One region of the Bacillus sp. FJAT-45350 genome, then DNA from elsewhere that is predicted to be linked to it. Evidence: riboswitches for the same ligand, from Rfam matches in the RefSeq annotation. Region 1 holds a riboswitch; each other region holds the start of a gene.
The links. Region 1 has a riboswitch for thiamine pyrophosphate ahead of CD003_RS01720 (ABC transporter ATP-binding protein). Riboswitches for the same ligand answer to the same signal wherever they lie in the genome.

Region 1 (3,203 bases):
TAAAGGTTCATCTGTTCCACCGCCACAAGCTACTAAGCTAAGTGCAGTAGCAATTGATAAAAGATACATTGAAAATCTCTTCATTTGTTATTCCTCCATTTTAATGTAATTTGTTCTATTATTTTTACAATTAGGAACAGTAGAATTCCTAAAATAGATAACCATACGATAGGGGCAAAGACGCCTGCCCCGTCAAATTGAGTCATCATGCGACGACTAAAGTAACCTAGACCAGCGTTAGCACCTAACCATTCTCCTATGGCTGCACCAATAACACTTAAGGTTACGGCAACTTTGAGTCCGGAGAAGAAATAAGGAAGTGCAGATGGTACTTGGACTTTAAAGAATACGTCCCTTTTGTTAGCACCCATTGTTTTTACTAAGTCAATTAATTGTTTATTTGTTGAACGAAGACCATCAAAGGTACTGACAGTAATCGGGAAAAATGTAATTAATATAGTTACTACTACTTTGCTCCAAATGGAATAGCCAAACCAAAGAACAAAGATAGGTGCAAGTGCAATGATTGGTATCGTTTGAGAAGCAACGACTAATGGAAAAAATGTTTTTTCAGCAATGACGCTCATATTCATCCAAATAGCTAAAGACACACCAAAGATGATTGAGATTGCTAAACCAATTAATACAATCTGTAATGTCGCCGGAAAGTGAACAAACAACAGAATATTGTTTAGCTCTATCATCTTAAAAAAAATGTCGGTAGGGGCGGGGAGAATAAACTTCTTATCATAACTTTGTGCACTAATCTCCCAGATGAACATTAGAAGCGCGACAAGAATAACTGAACTAAAATAATATTTTAATGATTTCATAGCTTCACCTGTTTACGTAGCTTAGTAAGTAATTCCTGTTTTAGCTTAATCATTTCGGGCTTGATTAGGTCATCCACTTTTCGTGGACGGGAAAGAGGCACATGTAACTCTTCATAGTGTGAGAGCGGCTTATCGGAAAAAAGTAAAATACGATCTGATAAAAACAACGCCTCATCTATATCGTGTGTTATGAATAAGACAGATTTTTGATGCTGTTCCCATTGCTCTAGGAGCCATTCTTGCATTGCTAGTCTTGTCATAGCATCTAATGCGCTAAAAGGTTCATCCAGTAGAAGCATGTCATTTCCACTAAGCATAGCTCTAAGAAATGACACGCGTTGCCTCATTCCACCTGATAATTGATGTGGGAAATCATTTTCATGGCCAGCAAGCCCAAATTCTTTTAAAGTAGTTAATACTCTTTGTTTAGCTTTCTTTTTTGAAACACCTTGTATTTCTAATGGAAGCATTGCATTTTCTGTTACAGTACGCCATTCAAGTAGCATATCTTGCTGAGGCATATAGCCGACCTTGCCACAACGGTTGTTTTCTGGATTTCCATTTAAATTTATTTCCCCAAGTAGTGGTTGTTCTAATCCAGTAATTAATCGGAATATTGTACTTTTTCCAGAACCACTGGGGCCTAATAATGTAACGAACTCTCCTTGTTCAACCTTAAATGAAAGGTTTGAAAGTATGTTCAATTGGTCTGTTTTACTATAAGCAAAGGATACATCCTTAAAGGAAAGGACGTCGTTCTTCATATTAATCGACTCACTTTCGATAAAATAAAGAGCCACTTCAGTCATGAAGTGGCTCTAGGTATATGAGTAATATCATTTTTAAATCAAATTAAAAAGCTCATATGTATCCCATCCACTTCCCTACGCTAGTTTTAACTAGATCAGGTGTAAGGGTTAAGGCTAAAACCTCTCTCAGCATATCAGCACCCCTAGCGGAAACTATTTTATTATTTTTACTATAACTATATAGAAAACTAACATAAATAGACTATAAAAACAATATAAAACTTCTGGTGGAATTTGCTGAATGTTCAATGAATAATATAACTGTTTTATTATATGAAATACCAATTGAGTTGTCTTATAACAACATTTTTTAGAAAAAAATAATATTTGCAAGCGCTTACTAAATAGCCGTAACTACTGTTACATAAGGGTTTAAATTAACAGAAAATTAAGACTTATTTAAAATAGGCCAAAATATGAAAAAAGTGGTTGTAATTTATTTTTCTCTGTTATATCATAAGGACATAAGATAACAACCTGTAGTAATACAGAAGAGAGAATACAAGAAACTGACAATTAATACTATGTTTCTACTATTCTCGTACGACGCAATTACTCATTGTTAGACTTATAACTTTCTCATTTGGCAAAAAAACCTAACTTTCTCAAACAGGTGACGGCTCAATGTAAGCTACTCCTTACAGTCGTCACCAGACAAAACGGCAGCAAAGATTTTTTTCATAAAATTTCAACTTTTACTTATTTATTAAACAATTAAGGGAGATGGAGACTATGACAAAAGTAAACATTCAAGAAGCAGCTAAAAAATTGCAGGAACAATGGGACAACGACCCACGTTGGGCAGGAGTAACACGTCCATACTCAGCAGAGGAAGTAGTTCGTCTTCAAGGTTCTGTAGTTATTGAACATACATTAGCACGTCGCGGTTCTGAAAAGCTTTGGAATCTTATTAATGAAGAGCCATTCGTTAACGCTCTAGGAGCATTAACTGGAGGTCAAGCGGTACAACAAGCTAAAGCTGGTCTTAAAGCAGTTTACCTTAGTGGGTGGCAAGTAGCAGCAGATGCTAACTTAGCTGGACAAATGTATCCAGACCAATCTTTATATCCGGCTAACTCTGTACCACAAGTTGTAAAACGTATTAACAACTCTTTATCTCGTGCAGACCAAATTCAACATATGGAAGGCGAAGGTGACGTAGATTACTTCCTACCAATCGTTGCAGATGCTGAGGCAGGTTTCGGTGGCCAGTTAAACGTATTTGAATTAATGAAAGGTATGATTGAATCTGGTGCTGCTGGTGTTCACTTCGAAGACCAATTAGCTTCTGAGAAAAAATGTGGTCACTTAGGTGGTAAAGTACTTATCCCAACTCAAAATGCAATCCGTAACTTAATTAGTGCTCGTCTAGCAGCGGACGTTTCTGGAGTTCCTACAGTAATCGTTGCTCGTACTGATGCTGATGCAGCGGATTTAATTACAAGTGATATTGATGATAACGATAAGCCGTTCATCAAACAAGGTGAAAGAACTGCTGAAGGTTTCTACCGCACTAATTGTGGTATCGACCAAGCAATCTCTCGTGGTCTTGCTTATGCTC
Region 2 (3,203 bases), 570 kb from region 1:
ATATCGTTCCTGAAATTGAAGCAATTGCTACAGACACATTACTAGAATTAGAGCAAGAAGGCCTACATGTTGTTCCTACAGCTAAGGCAACAAAGTTAACGATGGATCGTGAAGGGATTCGCCGTCTTGCTAGTGAAGAGTTAGGGTTACCAACAGCAAAATACGCTTTTGCAGACACTTTAGAGGAATTAGAATTAGCTGTTAAGGAAATTGGAACACCGTGTGTAATAAAACCGATTATGAGTTCATCTGGTAAAGGTCAAAGTGTATGCCATACAATTGAGGATGTTGAAAAGTCTTGGACGATTGCATTAGAAGGTGCGCGAGCAAAGAAAACTCGTGTCATCGTTGAAGAATTTATTCACTTTGAATCGGAAATTACGCTTTTAACGGTTCGGTCGGTTTCTGGTACTTCTTATTGTGCGCCAATTGGTCATGTACAAGAAGATGGTGATTATATTGAGTCTTGGCAACCACATGTTATGACAGAGGGGCAAATTACAGAAGCAGAAGAGGTAGCAAAGAAAGTTACCGTTGCATTAGGTGGCTATGGTTTATTTGGAGTGGAGCTGTTCATTACAGATAAGGGAATTTATTTTAGTGAAGTTTCTCCTCGTCCACATGATACAGGCATGGTTACTCTGGCTACTCAAGAACTATCAGAATTTGCCCTTCACATTCGAGCAATATTAGGGTTTCCGATTCCTGAAATCCGTTTACTCTCACCAGGAGCAAGTAGAACTATTAAAGCTTGGGAAGAAAGTAAGGATTATCAAATATGTGGTGTAGAGGATGCTTTAGAAATACCTCGTACACAAGTAAGGCTTTTTGGAAAGCCTGAAACGAAGATAGGGCGTCGTATGGCGGTCGTTCTACATACAGCAGAAACTGTTGAAAGTGCACGGGAAAATGCAAAACTATCAGCAGATAAAATGAAGATCAATTATGAAAAATAAATTAAGGAATTAACGTGTAGTCGCTGAAAATAAGACTGTGTAGATTAAATTTTCTGTTAATCTGGAAAATAGTTCGTGACATTTTATAAATAGAAGATAAAATCAAAGAAAAGGGAAATGTAGGTATTTGAAACCGACTATTATCCCTTTTTCTTGTGAATTTCTACAGTTCCTATATATAAGCCTCTATAGTTTAGTAAAAAGGAGGACTCATATGTGTCTATAATTCTGTTACTAAATAAGAAGCTTGATTGAAAAAGTCGACTGATAATGAATTGAATTGTTTGAACACTTCAATCGATTATGTTACAACTATTATAAGGAAAAAACTTAATATAAACCACTCTAGGGGTGCTATCTAGCTGAGAATGACTAAATGTCATACCCTTATTACCTGATCTAGTTCATACTAGCGTAGGGAAGAAGTGTACGAACCTATCAGTTTTTTGATTTAAAGTTGAAACTGACAACCACTTCTTGCCATATGGTGAAGTGGTTTTTTATTTATTGGAGGCAAATACATGACTGAAAGATTAAAGGCTGTGTTACACCAAGTAGAAGAAAGACAGGAAGAATTAATTGAATTACTCAAAACACTTATTTCATTTGAAACTCCGGCACCACCAGCGAGAAATACGAAAGAGGCTCAATTATATGTTGCGGATTTGCTAGAAAAATTAGGGTTTAACATTGATATGTGGGATGTATATCCGAATGATCCAAATGTTGTAGGTGTACGAAAAGGAACAAATAACACTCAGCATAAAAGCTTAATAATCAATGGACATATGGATGTTGCGGAGGTAAATGAAGATGAAGAGTGGGAAAAAGACCCGTTCACGCCTATTGTAAGAGACGGAGTTGTTATAGGCCGCGGTGCAGCTGATATGAAGGGTGGATTAGCGGGGGCAATTTTTGCTCTAACTCTTTTAAAGGAACAAGGAATTGATTTACCAGGAGATATTATTTTTCAATCAGTCATAGGAGAAGAGGTAGGCGAGGCGGGTACACTAGAATGCTGTAAACGTGGTTATGACGCTGACTTTGCCCTTGTGGTTGATACGAGTGATTTGCATATTCAAGGTCAAGGTGGAGTCATTACAGGTTGGGTTACAGTAAAAAGCAGTCAGACTTTCCATGATGCAACAAGAAGAAATATGATCCATGCGGGTGGAAAGCTTTTCGGAGCAAGTGCAATCGAGAAGATGATGAAGGTGATAGCAGGATTGCAAGAACTAGAAAGGCATTGGGCTGTCACAAAAAGTTATCCAGGTTTTTTACCAGGGACCAATACGATTAATCCAGCAGTTATTGAAGGTGGACGTCATGCAGCTTTTATAGCGGACGAGTGCAGACTTTGGATTACAGTTCATTATTATCCGAATGAAACATATGAAGACGTTTCAAAGGAAATTGAAGAGCATATTTTAAATGTAGCAAAAGGTGACCCATGGTTAAGAGAGAACCCTCCAACATTTACTTGGGGAGGAACGTCAATGATTGAGGACCGTGGAGAAATTTTTCCTTCTTTAGAAGTTGATCCTACTCATGCTGGGGTGCAGTTACTAGCAAAAACTCATGATACTGTATTAGGAAAAGATTCAATTATTGATGTCTCTCCAACCGTAACAGATGGTGGCTGGTTAGGAGATGCAGGAATCCCTACTGTTATTTATGGTCCAGGAGATTTACAAAATGCTCACTCTGTTAATGAACAAGTGTCAATTGAACAGTTACTAGAGTTTACAAAAGTATTAGTGAAGTTTATATATGATTGGAGTCACACAAAACGATAATGAGGAGTGTTTAGAGATGAAATTTAGTCAACGATTACATACGGAATTACAGCCAATATGGAGAAAAAATCATAATCATCCATTTGTTAAAGGAATAGGTGATGGTACGTTAGATAAGGATAAGTTTCGTTTTTTCATGATTCAAGATTATTTATATTTAATTGATTATGCGAAGCTATTTGCTCTTGGGGCAATTAAAGCAACGGATGTTGAGACAATGGGGAAATTTGCAAATCTATTAGACTCTACATTAAATGAAGAAATGTCTCTGCATCGTCAATATGCAAAGAAATTTGAGATATCTGAAGAGGAATTAGAAACAGCGAAGCCTTCGCCGACAACGTTAGCATATACTCATTACATGCTACATGTTGGTCAAAATGGAACATTAGCGGATTTAGTTGCTGCACTTTTACCTTGCATGTGGAGTTATAATGAGATTGGTAAAGAG
Region 3 (3,203 bases), 1.8 Mb from region 1:
CACGGTAAGTCATTTTCATAATTTCTACAGGATTTTCAACCACTTTCGGGTTTGCTGCGTAAACTGAATCTACATCAGTAAAGTTTTCATAAAGTTCCGCATCAATACCCGCTGCTAAGATTGAGCCTGTAATGTCTGATCCTCCACGAGGGAATGTCACGAGAGTCCCCTCAGGTGAGTAGCCAAAGAAGCCTGGGAAAATAAGAATTCCTGATTGCTCTCTTAATTGAAATAAATTGTCATATGCCTCTGGTAGTACTTGAGCATTTCCTGGTTCATCACTTACTAGTAAACCTGCCTTCAGTGGGCAAATATAGTGAGCTTCAATTCCACTACTTTGCAAATAGAATGCAATTAATTTTGCATTGTTATCTTCACCACTCGCTTTGATTAAATCCATAAACTTCCCTTGATTTGTTGTATCAAAGCTTAATCTTTCTTTTAAATCCGCCTCAATTGTTTCAATAATCTCATGAGATAGCTCTAAGCCCTTGGCTATATCTGCATAACGACCAACAACAGCTGCTAGTTCCTTTTCTGTGGATGCACCACTTAAGTGAGCTTCTCCTAATTGTATTAATAAATCCGTTACTTTCGTATCTTCGTCACTACGCTTTCCCGGTGCAGAAACGACAACTACTTTTCGTTCTGGATCGTCTGTAATAATCGCTGATACCTTTCTAATTTGTTCCGCACTTGCTACTGATGAACCACCAAATTTTGCTACTTTCATCTCTTCTCCCAGCTCCTATAATGTTTTATTTTAAAGTTTGTGAATACTCAAAAAAATCTCTTGGTATTGAGTCTAATTCGCTAATGTGTACAACCTTTGTCTCTATATTATATTGCACAACTAAGACAACAAATTAACTCCTAACAAGCGTCGGACTCACTTCGCACTCGAGCTCCTTAAGTTGTTTTAAATTTACCATAGGGAAAATTTGTTTGCAAAGCTTCATAATAAGCCTTAATTGGGTTGTGCTGGTATATATCCCCTTCAGACTAACTGACAACGATATCGCTTAAAATTATCCTTATACAGTTACAATCACTCTTAAATGATCGAGATATGGCACAACTCCTTTTCTAAAACAGATTAAATTTTATATTCTCTTTATTTATACTAAACTTCTTAGTAATTTTCATTATTTTTTAAAAATTATATCTATAATCTCCTTTTCTAAAGCAATAAGTATAGAAATCAACCTTTCTCAAAAGAATAATGGCAAGTAAAGTAAAAGACAGGAGTGAAGAACAATGAAAACAATTTCTCTACAAGTAGAAAAAATGAGCTGTGGTAATTGCCTTACAACTGTAGAAACGGCAATTAAATCAGTAGAAGGTGTAAATGAAGCAAAGGGAAGCTTAGAGGAAAAGACAATTAAAGTTCAATACAATGAAGAAATAGCGGATGTATCAGACTTTGTCGAAGCCGTTGAGGAGGTTGGTTATATCATCATATAACTCACTTCACTGTCAGACGTATCCTTTCAAAGTTAAATTAAGAAAATATTGTACATCCATTCACATTTACACAAAATTTTTCCTTGCTAGTATTCTTTCAATCTGTTAGGATAATATTGTAAATGAAGAAACGGGAGCTTGAGAGTAACAAGCTGAGAGGATAGCTGACACTGCTATCGACCGGGAACCTGATCTAGGTAATGCTAGCGGAGGGATTATTCTTAGGAATACGTCTATCTATTCGACCGCTTGCTAGCGGTCTTTTTGTTTTTTGACGACGTATCATCATAGTGTTTTACTGTGTAAATATCCTAAAACCCCCTCCTCCTGTCTAGATGGTTCAAATTATTTTGAACAATATGAAGGAGGATTTTTTTATGTCTATGAAAGAAAAAAATGTATCATTGATGCCCCCATTCCCAAACAGTACAAAGGTGTATGAAACAGGTTCAAGAGAGGATATTCGTGTACCTTTCCGTGAAATCAAACTGAGCCCAACTGTACGAAACGATATTGAAGAACAAAATGAACCTCTACGTGTATACGACACAAGTGGTTTATATACAGACCCTGATCACATTGTTGATGTTCGTAAAGGATTACCTCAATTACGCCGCAACTGGATTCTAGAGCGTGGAGATGTAGAAGAATATGAAGGAAGAAGTACGAAACCAGAGGATAATGGCTTTCAAACAGAAGAACGTTCATTTGAAGTAGAAAGATTTGATACATCACACCGAAAACCAATCAGAGCAAAAAAAGGAAAGAATGTTACTCAACTTCACTATGCAAGAAAAGGTATTATTACTCCTGAAATGGAGTTTATCGCAATACGTGAGGGACTAGAGCCTGAATTTATTCGCTCTGAAGTTGCAAATGGACGTGCAATAATACCTGCAAATATTAATCATCCTGAAAGTGAGCCTATGATTATCGGACGTCACTTCCATACAAAAATCAATGCTAATATTGGAAACTCTGCCGTTACCTCTTCAATCGAAGAAGAAGTAGAAAAAATGACATGGGCAACTCGTTGGGGTGCTGACAATATTATGGATTTATCAACAGGTAAACATATCCATACAACAAGAGAATGGATTATCCGCAACTCGCCTGTTCCAATTGGAACAGTGCCGATTTATCAAGCACTAGAAAAAGTAAATGGCATAGCTGAGGATTTATCATGGGGAGTGTACCGTGATACATTAATTGAGCAAGCAGAGCAAGGGGTTGACTACTTTACGATTCATGCTGGTGTCCTCCTTCGCTACGTTCCAATGACAGCTAGCAGACTTACAGGTATCGTATCAAGAGGAGGTTCTATCTTAGCTGCATGGTGCCTTGCACATCATGAAGAAAACTTCTTATATACTCATTTTGAAGAAATCTGTGAAATTATGAAGACATATGATATTGCTTTCTCACTAGGTGACGGGTTACGCCCTGGGTCAATTGCAGATGCAAATGATGAAGCTCAATTTGCTGAACTTGAAACTTTAGGTGAATTAACAAAAATTGCTTGGGAGCATGATGTACAAGTAATGGTTGAGGGACCAGGTCATGTACCAATGCACAAAATCAAAGAAAACATGGATAAACAGCTAGAGATTTGTAACGAAGCACCATTCTATACATTAGGTCCATTGACAACCGATATTGCACCCGGCTATGACCACATTACATCTGCTATTGGTGCAGCAATGATTGGTTGGTTTGGAACAGCGATGCTTTGCTATGTC
Region 4 (3,203 bases), 1.9 Mb from region 1:
ATCGGATCTGGTAGTAATGTTTTTTCATTCACACTTATCTCCACTTTAATCCAATCACTAAGTCCTGATGCCTTTGCTAATCTAGCTATACGAATTGCTTCTTCTGCATTTTTTGCACCTGACGTATTTGGAAGGTATGTAAATGTTTGACCTTCTAAATGTTGTAATATCGCATCCTCATCAGGGGCATCTAGGTTTACACGACGAATAGCAAATGTAAGTACATCAGCTCCCGATGCCTTTATTGCCTCATTTTGAACGAATGGATTTGGGTAGCGTCCTGTCCCAATAAAAAAACGTGAAGAAAGCTCTTTTCCTCCAATAACAAACGTATCTTTTTTCATGTTGTTCACCCTCCTCCTACGAAATGCACCAGTTCAATTTTCATTCCAGGCTCTACACTAGTTGATTCCCACTGGCTTCTATCAATGATACTTCCATTCACTTCAGTTACGACGAGGTTTTGTTCTAACCCATAATGCTTTACTACCTCATCTAATGTTGTTACATCTATGTTTTCGACTTCACCATTTATGATTAATTCCATGTTATTTCGCCTCGCTGTTAATTTTCGATAAAAATGATTCACAAGTACTTTTAATATCCTCTGCTCCTACTATCTCACTTACAGCACAAATTCTACTTGCTCCCGCAGCTAATACCTGGTCTACATTATGAAGCTTAATGCCACCAATAGCTACAAACGGAATTTTGATTTCCTTTGCCACTTGCTTTACATACTCTGTTGTTACTGGATCAACTACATCTACCTTACTTTTGGTTGGGAATACTGGTCCAACACCGATATAATCAGCCCCGCCCTTTTCTGCTTCTAGTGCTTCTTCAATCGCATGTGTAGAAATTCCAATTATTTTGTTCCCCATAATTCTTCTTGCTTCAGCTAATGGAATATCGTCTTGTCCTAAATGTATCCCGTCAGCATCCACAGCTAAAGCTACATCTATATGATCATTTACAATAAAAGTAACACCATATTTTTTTGTTAGCTCTCTCAATACTTGTGCTTTTTTTAGTACATCTCGCTTACTACTATATTTATCACGAAGCTGAATAATATCAACTCCACCTAATATAGCTTCTTCCATAACAGTTAGTAAGTCTCGTCCAGGATGAAATTCTTCACCTGTAATGGCATATAACTTAAAATCCTTCATTAATTATCCCTTCCTTATCAGCAAAATACTTGAACTAACCTAAGAACAAAAAGCGCAAAGCGGTCTTTTGTTTAATTCTTTGAATAAGCTTTCACTTGTTCCTAAGCCATCAAAAAACCGTAACCCAGCGAAGTGGATTACGGCTAAATAGCATCAATTAGTCGACTTTCCTACGCTGGTATTTTCCAGATCAGGTTCAAGGGTAAAAGGATTACTACCTTTTTCTCAGCCCACGTTTCATTGCAGACACCCCTAGTCTTATTCATATACAATTTCATTATGACAGATTTGGACAATAATACAACAAAATTGCCTTTACATATTTACTAGCTTCTTCATTAGTTTATTTTTTACATTAATAATCTGCTCTGATTTATGACCGTATAATATCCAATCACCATTTGGAGAAATTTTTATTGGCGCATGGTTATCTACCACAATAATTTTTTCTTCTTGTCCCGTCGTAATATTGAATGAAACAAGAGTATATCCATCACGGTAGTTAAAGAAATCTCCACTACGAAATGGGCGAAGATAGTAAAAGAGGTTATCTGAATAGGCATGAAATGGCACCCACCACTGCTCAGAAAACGTATTTAATACAGGCACTTTTGTTTCATTAATTTTTTCACCTTTTTCATAGAAACGATAAATGGAATGTTCATCAGTAGGTGAGTTAACCTTAACTGTTACATATTTATCATTTTGAAACGAAAGAAAAGCCAAAATCTCATCGTCTACTTTTTGCTTTTCCTTTGTATGAATATTATAAGAAACTAAAGGTGCATAGTAGCTTGGCTCATACGGCCAGTCTAAAAAGCCAACTTCATCTTCTGTTAGCCATTGAAAATACGTTTGTTCAATTTCTAATTGGGCTAATGACTGTTCTCCAATCGATAGATGATACACATAGTATTCCCAATTAGGAAGGAAAGCTACGATAAGTAATTCATCCTCCTCATATTGACTCCAGTAAATTGTGTAATCCTCTCCAATATCATCAAATTGATACCTAACTTGTCCCTCACTATCAACAATGTATAAAGGGGATTTTTCACTTTCCAAAGAAATAGTTTGGATAGCAAATAGACTATAATCCTTATTTGCCTCTACATACAGCACAGGCTCATCAACTTCAAAAAATATAGTATTATCTCCTGTGTACAAGTCAAACCTTTGTATGATGGATAAACCATTTTCATCTTTCAAGTATAAAAGTTCACGATCACTATACCATTCACTAACTTCAACAAAGCTATATGGATTCACATTTAATGTATGTATGTCCTGTTTGAAAGAAGGTGCAAAAGCGATCTTTTCTTTCACAATTACATGTTCGTAAGCGGGCATTGGACGAACTTCAGTAGAAGGCTGACAAGCAGTAAATAGAAAAAGGATAATAATTAGAAATACAAAAGCTTTTATCAACTTACCCACCCTCTATTTAATTCCCATAATTTTTTTTCGTTTGCATCTAAATCTTGACCTTATTTTCTGTAGTATTATCTCATTTATTAACATGTTGAACAATGAATAACAAAAGGATTTTTTTATAATTTTTTCACACTTTTGTCATACACCTCTCGTTATGTTGAAGCATACAAATATTTTGAGGATAGAGCGATAATGTAAAAGGGGTGCCCCAAAAGGTTGTTATTTACCTTTTGGGACACCCCCAAAGCAATGCGGAGTCGCTACATGTTTTGAAGTCATACTGTGAGTGGTTTTCTCATAAGATGACGAGTAGCGTAAGGAGTCATTGCCATGAATTCACACTTTTGAGACAGCCTCGGTTTAGAAGCTAGTTATAAATATATTTTGCCCCAGCTATACCTGGATTTGTCATTTCTTTCGGGTCTAATATTACATTTAACTCTTCCTCTGATAAAATACCACGTTCTAAGCATATTTCCCTTACCGGTCTGTCTGTTTGAATTGCTTCTTTCGCAATTCTTGTTGCTACTTCATAACCAACGTGAGGGTTAATTGCTGTAATGATCCCAACACTTCTTTCAACCATGTTTCTGC

Region 2: it holds a riboswitch for thiamine pyrophosphate, as region 1 does, so the genes downstream of both, CD003_RS04620 (acetylornithine deacetylase) here and CD003_RS01720 (ABC transporter ATP-binding protein) in region 1, are expected to answer to the same signal.
Region 3: it holds a riboswitch for thiamine pyrophosphate, as region 1 does, so the genes downstream of both, thiC (phosphomethylpyrimidine synthase ThiC) here and CD003_RS01720 (ABC transporter ATP-binding protein) in region 1, are expected to answer to the same signal.
Region 4: it holds a riboswitch for thiamine pyrophosphate, as region 1 does, so the genes downstream of both, thiE (thiamine phosphate synthase) here and CD003_RS01720 (ABC transporter ATP-binding protein) in region 1, are expected to answer to the same signal.

What each region holds. Positions count from the first base shown of each region.
Region 1 is NZ_NISU01000001.1:346,671-349,873, forward strand. Features, by position in the region: gene CD003_RS01710 (ABC transporter substrate-binding protein) at 1-84, opposite strand, end outside; gene CD003_RS01715 (ABC transporter permease) at 81-833, opposite strand; gene CD003_RS01720 (ABC transporter ATP-binding protein) at 830-1,597, opposite strand; TPP riboswitch at 1,698-1,797, opposite strand; gene aceA (isocitrate lyase) at 2,366-3,203, shown strand, end outside.
Region 2 is NZ_NISU01000001.1:917,946-921,148, forward strand. Features, by position in the region: gene purT (formate-dependent phosphoribosylglycinamide formyltransferase) at 1-956, shown strand, start outside; TPP riboswitch at 1,294-1,394, shown strand; gene CD003_RS04620 (acetylornithine deacetylase) at 1,478-2,752, shown strand; gene tenA (thiaminase II) at 2,769-3,203, shown strand, end outside.
Region 3 is NZ_NISU01000001.1:2,128,216-2,131,418, forward strand. Features, by position in the region: gene CD003_RS10680 (aspartate kinase) at 1-733, opposite strand, end outside; gene CD003_RS10685 (heavy-metal-associated domain-containing protein) at 1,258-1,464, shown strand; TPP riboswitch at 1,585-1,696, shown strand; gene thiC (phosphomethylpyrimidine synthase ThiC) at 1,842-3,203, shown strand, end outside.
Region 4 is NZ_NISU01000001.1:2,273,073-2,276,275, forward strand. Features, by position in the region: gene CD003_RS11460 (thiazole synthase) at 1-344, opposite strand, end outside; gene thiS (sulfur carrier protein ThiS) at 350-547, opposite strand; gene thiE (thiamine phosphate synthase) at 549-1,175, opposite strand; TPP riboswitch at 1,326-1,439, opposite strand; gene CD003_RS11475 (hypothetical protein) at 1,491-2,603, opposite strand; gene aspA (aspartate ammonia-lyase) at 2,977-3,203, opposite strand, start outside.